2 regions of the Mesobacillus sp. AQ2 genome follow, and region 2 is predicted to be linked to the other one. Evidence: a T-box and tRNA genes for the amino acid it is inferred to sense, from the RefSeq annotation. Region 2 holds a T-box; the other holds one or more tRNA genes.
What was found. The T-box of region 2 lies ahead of trpS (tryptophan--tRNA ligase). A T-box ahead of a tRNA ligase gene usually reads a tRNA of that ligase, here a tRNA-Trp.
Positions count from the first base shown of each region.

Region 1: it has a tRNA-Trp gene. The T-box ahead of trpS (tryptophan--tRNA ligase) is inferred to sense a tRNA for this amino acid. The anticodon was not compared.

Region 1 is NZ_CP126080.1:1,216,650-1,221,048, forward strand. It holds rRNA gene QNH36_RS05970 (23S ribosomal RNA) at 1-1,065, shown strand, start outside; rRNA gene rrf (5S ribosomal RNA) at 1,331-1,446, shown strand; tRNA gene QNH36_RS05980 (tRNA-Asn) at 1,514-1,588, shown strand; tRNA gene QNH36_RS05985 (tRNA-Ser) at 1,593-1,684, shown strand; tRNA gene QNH36_RS05990 (tRNA-Glu) at 1,702-1,776, shown strand; tRNA gene QNH36_RS05995 (tRNA-Val) at 1,803-1,878, shown strand; tRNA gene QNH36_RS06000 (tRNA-Met) at 2,045-2,118, shown strand; tRNA gene QNH36_RS06005 (tRNA-Asp) at 2,159-2,234, shown strand; tRNA gene QNH36_RS06010 (tRNA-Phe) at 2,241-2,316, shown strand; tRNA gene QNH36_RS06015 (tRNA-Tyr) at 2,386-2,470, shown strand; tRNA gene QNH36_RS06020 (tRNA-Trp) at 2,479-2,552, shown strand; tRNA gene QNH36_RS06025 (tRNA-His) at 2,564-2,639, shown strand; tRNA gene QNH36_RS06030 (tRNA-Gln) at 2,680-2,754, shown strand; tRNA gene QNH36_RS06035 (tRNA-Gly) at 2,758-2,832, shown strand; tRNA gene QNH36_RS06040 (tRNA-Cys) at 2,842-2,916, shown strand; tRNA gene QNH36_RS06045 (tRNA-Leu) at 2,958-3,042, shown strand; tRNA gene QNH36_RS06050 (tRNA-Gly) at 3,095-3,168, shown strand; gene QNH36_RS06055 (B3/B4 domain-containing protein) at 3,480-4,148, opposite strand; gene queG (tRNA epoxyqueuosine(34) reductase QueG) at 4,256-4,399, shown strand, end outside.
Region 2 is NZ_CP126080.1:1,476,616-1,481,014, forward strand. It holds gene QNH36_RS07270 (nuclease-related domain-containing protein) at 1-220, opposite strand, end outside; gene QNH36_RS07275 (YuzI family membrane protein) at 525-767, shown strand; gene QNH36_RS07280 (YjbA family protein) at 849-1,595, shown strand; gene trpS (tryptophan--tRNA ligase) at 1,682-2,671, opposite strand; T-box leader at 2,752-2,987, opposite strand; gene QNH36_RS23955 (DUF3899 domain-containing protein) at 3,049-3,414, opposite strand; gene QNH36_RS07290 (peptide ABC transporter substrate-binding protein) at 3,688-4,399, shown strand, end outside.

The DNA.
Region 1 (4,399 bases), 260 kb from region 2:
GCCCGGTGCTGGAAGGTTAAGAGGAGGGGTTAGCTCACGCGAAGCTCTGAATCGAAGCCCCAGTAAACGGCGGCCGTAACTATAACGGTCCTAAGGTAGCGAAATTCCTTGTCGGGTAAGTTCCGACCCGCACGAAAGGCGTAACGATCTGGGCACTGTCTCAACGAGAGACTCGGTGAAATTATAGTACCTGTGAAGATGCAGGTTACCCGCGACAGGACGGAAAGACCCCGTGGAGCTTTACTGTAGCCTGATATTGAATTTTGGTACAGCTTGTACAGGATAGGTAGGAGCCTGAGAAACCGGAGCGCCAGCTTCGGTGGAGGCGTCGGTGGGATACTACCCTGGCTGTATTGAAATTCTAACCCGCGCCCCTGATCGGGGCGGGAGACAGTGTCAGGTGGGCAGTTTGACTGGGGCGGTCGCCTCCTAAAGAGTAACGGAGGCGCCCAAAGGTTCCCTCAGAATGGTTGGAAATCATTCGCAGAGTGTAAAGGCACAAGGGAGCTTGACTGCGAGACCTACAAGTCGAGCAGGGACGAAAGTCGGGCTTAGTGATCCGGTGGTTCCGCATGGAAGGGCCATCGCTCAACGGATAAAAGCTACCCCGGGGATAACAGGCTTATCTCCCCCAAGAGTCCACATCGACGGGGAGGTTTGGCACCTCGATGTCGGCTCATCGCATCCTGGGGCTGTAGTCGGTCCCAAGGGTTGGGCTGTTCGCCCATTAAAGCGGTACGCGAGCTGGGTTCAGAACGTCGTGAGACAGTTCGGTCCCTATCCGTCGTGGGCGCAGGAAATTTGAGAGGAGCTGTCCTTAGTACGAGAGGACCGGGATGGACGCACCGCTGGTGTACCAGTTGTCTTGCCAAAGGCATCGCTGGGTAGCTATGTGCGGACGGGATAAGTGCTGAAAGCATCTAAGCATGAAGCCCCCCTCAAGATGAGATTTCCCATAGCGCAAGCTAGTAAGAACCCTGAAAGATGATCAGGTTGATAGGTCAGAGGTGGAAGCGCGGTGACGTGTGGAGCTGACTGATACTAATCGTTCGAGGACTTAACCAAATACGAAAAGCGTAGGCGACTGTACAGCCTCGACAAGCGCTGGAGGGCCAGCAGTTGAAGTCGTTCTTTGACTTCGGCGGATGGACCGAAGCGACTCGAGAGGCTAGGAGCCGGAGCTGGACAATGATCATTCGATTCCCTTGTTTTCTTCTTACACATTATCTAGTTTTGAGGGAATAAAGATTTTTACGAAGTGAAATATCTTTAAAATTTCTCTTGCAAAATGCACTAAAGACAGTATAATAGATATTGTCTTGAAAAAATGTCTGGTGGCGATGGCGAGAAGGTCACACCCGTTCCCATACCGAACACGGAAGTTAAGCTTCTCAGCGCCGATGGTAGTTGGGGGTTTCCCCCTGTGAGAGTAGGACGCCGCCGGGCAAGATGCATTTGACATCTTCTTTCAAAGATACGGATTGTGTATCCAGGTCGGAGAAATCATTACTATTCCGCAGTAGCTCAGTGGTAGAGCACTCGGCTGTTAACCGAGCGGTCGTAGGTTCGAATCCTACCTGCGGAGCCAATTTGGAGAGCTGTCCGAGAGGTCGAAGGAGCACGATTGGAAATCGTGTAGACGGTCAACGCTGTCTCAAGGGTTCGAATCCCTTGCTCTCCGCCATAGAAACTTAAACAAAAGGCCCCTTGGTCAAGCGGTTAAGACACCGCCCTTTCACGGCGGTAACACGGGTTCGAATCCCGTAGGGGTCACCATTTTCTTTAATAAGTAACATAACAATGGAGGATTAGCTCAGCTGGGAGAGCATCTGCCTTACAAGCAGAGGGTCGGCGGTTCGATCCCGTCATCCTCCACCATAAGTTTTTTGATGAATTATTACCGTCGCGGGGTGGAGCAACGAGCGTTACTTCACTGTATGAACTGCGAGTTGTACCGATCGAGCTGCTGCTTGAGTAAGCTTCCTGGGATCGGAACAGTCAATGCTCTCTAAGAGCATAAATCAAATAACATTTTTATTACCGTCGCGGGGTGGAGCAGTCCGGTAGCTCGTCGGGCTCATAACCCGAAGGTCGCAGGTTCAAATCCTGCCCCCGCAATCATGAAGTGCTTTTCAAGTTAATCACTTGAAAAGATTTTGGTCCCGTGGTGTAGCGGTTAACATGCCTGCCTGTCACGCAGGAGATCGCCGGTTCGATCCCGGTCGGGACCGCCAGTATATGGCTCAGTAGCTCAGTCGGTAGAGCAAAGGACTGAAAATCCTTGTGTCGGCGGTTCGATTCCGTCCTGAGCCACCATTTAAAATTTCCTGGTTAATCAGGAAATTGAGTAAATGGGTTTTTTAACATCGGAAATGATGTTATAATGGAGGGGTAGCGAAGTGGCTAAACGCGGCGGACTGTAAATCCGCTCCCTCAGGGTTCGGCGGTTCGAATCCGTCCCCCTCCACCATTTATCATAGGGGTATAGTTTAAAGGTAGAACGAAGGTCTCCAAAACCTTTGGTGTGGGTTCGATTCCTACTACCCCTGCCAATTTTATAATGGCGATTGTGGCGAAGTGGTTAACGCATCGGATTGTGGTTCCGACATTCGTGGGTTCGATTCCCATCAGTCGCCCCATTTCAAATCACATATTCAATCAGTATTGAATATAATATATTGGGCTATAGCCAAGCGGTAAGGCAACGGACTTTGACTCCGTCATGCGTTGGTTCGAATCCAGCTAGCCCAGCCATTTGCGGAAGTAGTTCAGTGGTAGAATACAACCTTGCCAAGGTTGGGGTCGCGGGTTCGAATCCCGTCTTCCGCTCCAATATAATATGGCGGCATAGCCAAGTGGTAAGGCAAAGGTCTGCAAAACCTTTATTCACCGGTTCAAATCCGGTTGCCGCCTCCACTAATTATTTAGTGGAATTGCAGTATTTGAAATCTTCATATGCCGGTGTGGCGGAATTGGCAGACGCGCACGACTCAAAATCGTGTTCCTTCTGGAGTGTCGGTTCGACCCCGACCACCGGTACCATCTTTATTTTAAACAGGATCTCCTGTTTTCTTTATTTTCATAAGATATGTATGCGGGTGTAGTTTACTGGTAAAACCTCAGCCTTCCAAGCTGATGTAGTGGGTTCGATTCCCATCACCCGCTCCATACATACGTGACTAACGCAGTATATCGTTTCCAGAAAACGATATACTGCGTTTTTTTTTCTTGGCTCTGTTAAAGCCCAATGTTGTTTTTACTCCTGTTGATTGTAGTGGAAGGCGCGTAGACTCCTGCGGGCGCAGCTGGCCAGGTGAGACCCCGCAGGAGCAAAGCGACGAGGAGGCTCAGCGCCAGCCCCGCGGAAAGCGAAGCGCCTGGAACGAAAATCAACAGCCTTGTTTAACAGAGCCAATTTCTTTGATAGATGTGGAATCAGTAGCCCCGTGCTCGGTTGGCCAAATAGAAAAAAGGATGCATCAGCATCCCACGAGTTTAAATGTACCAGTTCCTCCATGAATCTGGGTGAACATATTCATGAGTGATTCGGTCATCTTCTCCATTTCTGTTGACGGAGAAGAAGGCCTTAAATAGACAATCTGCAACGCATTTCTTGTTTCTTCTGTCACTGCGGTCCTTTCAGAATCGACAAAAGGGCTTCCGAACGGTCCTTTATCGTCTGCAGATATGATCAAGTTAGCAAGATTATTAGTTCTGCCATTCAGACCTCCGTACTCTTCATTTTCTTCGCCAACTTTAATTGTGATATTCCCCTGCAGTTTGTCACTGTCGTAAATACCAATTGGAATTTGATATTCAAGCGAGAAGAAATTATTCAGATCTATCGCACTATGTATGGTTTGAAGGTAATTCTGCTTAGAGATCCTTCGGTAAAGGGCTTCGGCCGAATGTCTATATCGGTTAGGATCCTTCCCCGTTGCTTTGAAGATTCCTCGCCACTCTTTGATTCCTTCAAGCTCCGTAACGTTTTTTTCCAAAAGGTCAAAGTATATTGATTCCTGGAAGAGCTGCAGTCTGCCTTTCAACATTTGAGGAGACTCGCCTACTTGTATGTTCTTATACTCGATCATTCCGATTGTGAATCCGGGATTGAGATTGCATATCATCCTGGAAACTTGAATTTCCATTGATTCCACCTCCAAATCTGCTTTAAAATAGTTTATCATAAAAGAGATTTGCTTTTAAATTTATGGGATTCATATATAGATATCAAAATAGGAAGGGGGTATCCGCAATGGATATGGCAAGTTTGAAGAAGGAGATCATAGCTTACAGCAAAACGATCGGCATCGATAAAATTGGTTTTGCAGCACCATCGACCTTTGAAGAGATGAAGGTCCGGTTATACATGCAGCAGCAACTTCACTATCAATCAGGA
Region 2 (4,399 bases):
AGTGGGCTCCTTGCTGTAACCTGAGGTCATTGATGATTAGGTAGTTATTAGCAAGACACGATAAATGGTAATCAAGTTCTTTTTCACCTCTTATTCCCGCCAGTTTCTTTCTGTATTCCTCTTCAATTACGGGCAGCTTAGAGTGATTTACATTGAGCCGGCGCATTAAAGCCTCCTCAGCTTTCAATTTATAAGGTATGTCTCTGTCTTTATAAAACAAATTCATCACTCCTTTTCTTATTTTATAGGAGATAATTCTCCAAAATGCTGTTAACTCCTATTGTTTATTGTGATGATTTTTTGACAAAGAAGGGATAATCCTGAAAATCTTGATATATTCCTGAGTTTGACCCGGATATTCCTTAGAATCTGATTTTATTCCTTAGAATTAGTCAGATATTCCTTAAAACCTTAATATATTCCTAAATCCCAAATATGAAGTAACATAAAGTACTTCGTAACCAACTTCCTTCATATATATGATAAAAATGGACAGGCAGGGGTGAGTAGGTTGCATGATCTGAATGTCAATTGTGAAAAGAGCCAATTTGATGATTTTTAGGTTGTTTGTTTTGACGATTGGTTTTGGTTTGGCTGTTTCGGGGGGGATCAGCACAATCGCATATTTGAATATGATTACTGCTGGTCACGGAGTAGATGAATATTTAGCGTTTATATCGCGGAGGGTGGAGTGTTACCTTCTTCCTGCAGGAATTAGCATCATTTGGTTAAGTATATACTGGCCGCATAATCATGAGGAAAATTGATCTTCCTTTTAAGGAATAATTTTACTTAGTGCTGCCCATACTGATGGACAAACAGTTTCTTGAAGTGAGGGGTTATAAATCATGTTGTATCTTCATGATGTCTGGGTAAACTGGTTCGAAGGGGAAGAGAACGGCTATAATGTCTGCCACTTTCATGAGTGGCGCAAGGACGATGGAGTAGAGCTCCTTGACCAGGTGCCGCTGCTGAAAATTGACCATCTGTTATTTAATTACATTGAGAACGATTTATCAGAGTTGCCTCAACAGCTTCTGGATGACATTTACCGCAAGGCATACTTGAGGAAGAACCATGAACGTACGCAGCTTGATTATTGTTTCGTTGTTTCTGATGGAACAGGAATTCTTGCTGTGGACACCATCGGTTACAATATCCCGATTCGCAAAAGCCGCCTGATTCCGAGACAGGAACAGCTAGTTTATGAAATGATTGAAAATCAGGATACGATTCAGTATGGGTTCAATGACCAAACTGCTCTGAAGGATTTCCATATCTTATCGCCATCACCAGATTTAATGAGGGGATTGACCCGGAAGGAAAGACAATTGAAGCAGTTGTTGTTCATGGCGATGGACCAGTTGAACTCTTCAAAAAATGTAGCTGAAGTGCGCTACTGGTTCACTGAATGGAAACCTGAACAATATGAAGTGATTCAACAGCTTTCCTTTGAAGATGTTTGGGAAAGACTATATGATGAGACAAAATTCGGCTGGTCAGGAAAGCATGAGAAGTTCTGTGAAAATATCATAAAAGGCCAGGCATTCTTCGAAAAATTATGGGAGATGGAGCACGGTCCGAAAGTGAATTAGGAGCTGATGTACTCAGCTCTTTTTGTTTTTTACATATAAGACGGTTGAATTGAAAAGGAGCTGGTAAATGCCAGCTCCTTTTCTGATTATTTTCTCTTGCGGCCAAGCCCCATTGCGTTCTCCATTTTTTTGACCATCTTGTTTGCGACCCGGTTAGCTTTATCAGCGCCATTATCAAGAATTTCATCCAGTTCAGGAGAATCGATCAATTCATAGTACTTTTTCTGAATGGGTTCGATTACATCCACGACAACCTTTGCCAGGTCTGCTTTGAAATCTCCGTAACCTTTTCCTTCATATTCCTTCTCAAGATCAGCAACAGATTTGCCGGTCAGAATGGAGTAAATAGAAAGAAGATTGGAAATGCCGGGTTTGTTTTCTTTGTCGTTTTTCACGATTCCTTCTGAATCAGTAACAGCACTTTTGATTTTCTTTTCAATTTGTTTTGGATCATCCAGCATTGAAATAAAAGCTTTATTGTTCGGATCAGACTTACTCATTTTTTTCAATGGATCCTGGAGCGACATTACCCTTGCACCAACTTTTGCTATCCGGACTTCAGGGATGGTGAAGATGTCATTATATTTTTTATTGAATCGTTCAGCCAGGTCTCTTGTCAGTTCAAGATGCTGTTTTTGGTCTTCTCCGACAGGAACCAGGTCTGTTCCATATAGAAGGATGTCTGCTGCCATTAGGGGCGGGTATGTCAATAGGCCGGCTGAAACTGCTTCTTTACCAGAAGACTTATCCTTGAACTGGGTCATTCTTTCAAGTTCTCCGATATAAGCAACACATTGCATCATCCATCCAGCCTGAGCATGTGCCGGAACCTCTGATTGAATGAAAAGTGTAACCTTTTCAGGATCAATTCCGGATGCGATGTACAAGGCTGCCAGGCTTTTGATATTTTTACGGAGCTGCATCCGTTCCTGGGGTACAGTTATCGCATGCTGGTCAACGATGCAGAAATAGCAATTATACTCATCCTGCAATTCCGTGAATTGCTTCATTGCCCCGATATAATTGCCAAGTGTGATCGTTCCGCTCGGCTGGATGCCGGAAAAAATGGTTTGCATAAAAAATTCCTCCTTCTATTATGGTTCTTCTTCCTGAGAACAAGAAGAAGAACGCAAAAAAGGACCATTCGTACCCTACTTGTAGGGACGAATGGTCCGTGTTGCCACCCTAATTACTCACGAATGAGTCACTCTGCCCATGCTTTATGCTGCATGGCTTCCTTTAACGCAGGATTTACGCCTGGATCTACTTACTGCTTAGTTTCGAACCAGAAGCTCGGAAGTCCATTCCAAATGCCAGGCTGTTTGTTTCCACCGACCACAAACTCTCTGAGAAGCCTTAAACAAATGTACTATTCTTCTTCATTGCTTTTAAAGATTTATTAAAAATGATTATAATCAAATTTACCATCATAAGCAAGTGGAACAGGATTCTTTTACAAATAATAAACGTAAAGGGCTGCCAGCATGAAAGCTAAATCCAGGAGACTAATAATAAGAAGGGGGTTCGCATTGAAGGTGACCAACTCGGACAGAGGAGTCATTTCCTCAAACGACTTCTTCTTCTCTCCTTCTTCCTTCTTGGTAAAAACAGTACGGAAAGAATAGGACATTGTGTCAAAGAAACCTGAATTGACAGTATAGACAAGTAAGGAGATGAATAATAGTGCACTAGCAATATAAAAAGAAATATTGATATAACTCAGTAAGGTAAAACCTCTACGAACGAGGAAAGAGAGGAAGAGAACTATCAACTGCGATGAAAAAAAACCGAAAAAAATTTTCCCAACTTTATTGCGCATTTTACGGATTCTCCCTTAAATTGCTATTTCATTAAAGTAATATTTTAAAAAAACTCTGTAAAAAACTTAAATATTACAATAGGTAACACATTGATTTCATTGAACAAAGGCTTATAAGTCACCATTATAACATAAATCAACTAGGAAATTTATTACTATTGTTTCAAAGTTGTAAATTTTTCTCGCAAAAATATTGAACATTTAATTTAATCTATGTATAATAGGGAATGTAAAAAGTTTTCAGAAAACAACAAAAAAGAGGGGGCAAAACTTTTGAAAAAGTCTAAATTTTCATTGCTATTAGTTTTGACTCTAGTATTCTCTCTATTTCTGACTGCTTGCAGCAGCGGAGATAAGGATACTGGAAAAGACAAGCCTGCTGATGAAGGCACAAAAGGCGAAGAAACTGCTAACGTACCACAGGAATTAAGAATGTTGGATTCTTCCGAGATCCCAACTATGGACACTGTCCTAGCTGAAGGTTCTACAAGTTTCACTTACATAAACAACGTAGGTGAAGGTCTTTACCGCCTTGACCAGGACCACAAGCCGGTTCCTGCACTTGCTGATGGCGAACCAGAAATCAGCGAAGATAAGACTGTTTACACTTTCAAACTTCGCGATTCTAAATGGTCTAACGGCGAGCCTGTAACTGCACAAGACTTCGTATTTGCTTGGCAGCGCGCAATCGACCCTGCAACTGCTTCTCCATATGGTCCTTACATGATGGGCGGCAAAATCAAGGGTGCTGCAGAAATCACTGAAGCTGGAGCAAATAAGAAAGACTACGACCTTAACACTCTTGGTGTAAAGGCAATTGACGAAAAAACTTTGGAAGTAACTCTTGAAAAGCCAGTAGTATACTGGGCTGACCTTTTCGCTTTCCCAACATTCTATCCTCAAAACCAGAAGTTTGTTGAAGAGAAAGGCGAAGCTTTCGCAAGCAATGCTGAAAACTTACTTTACAACGGACCTTTCAAGATGA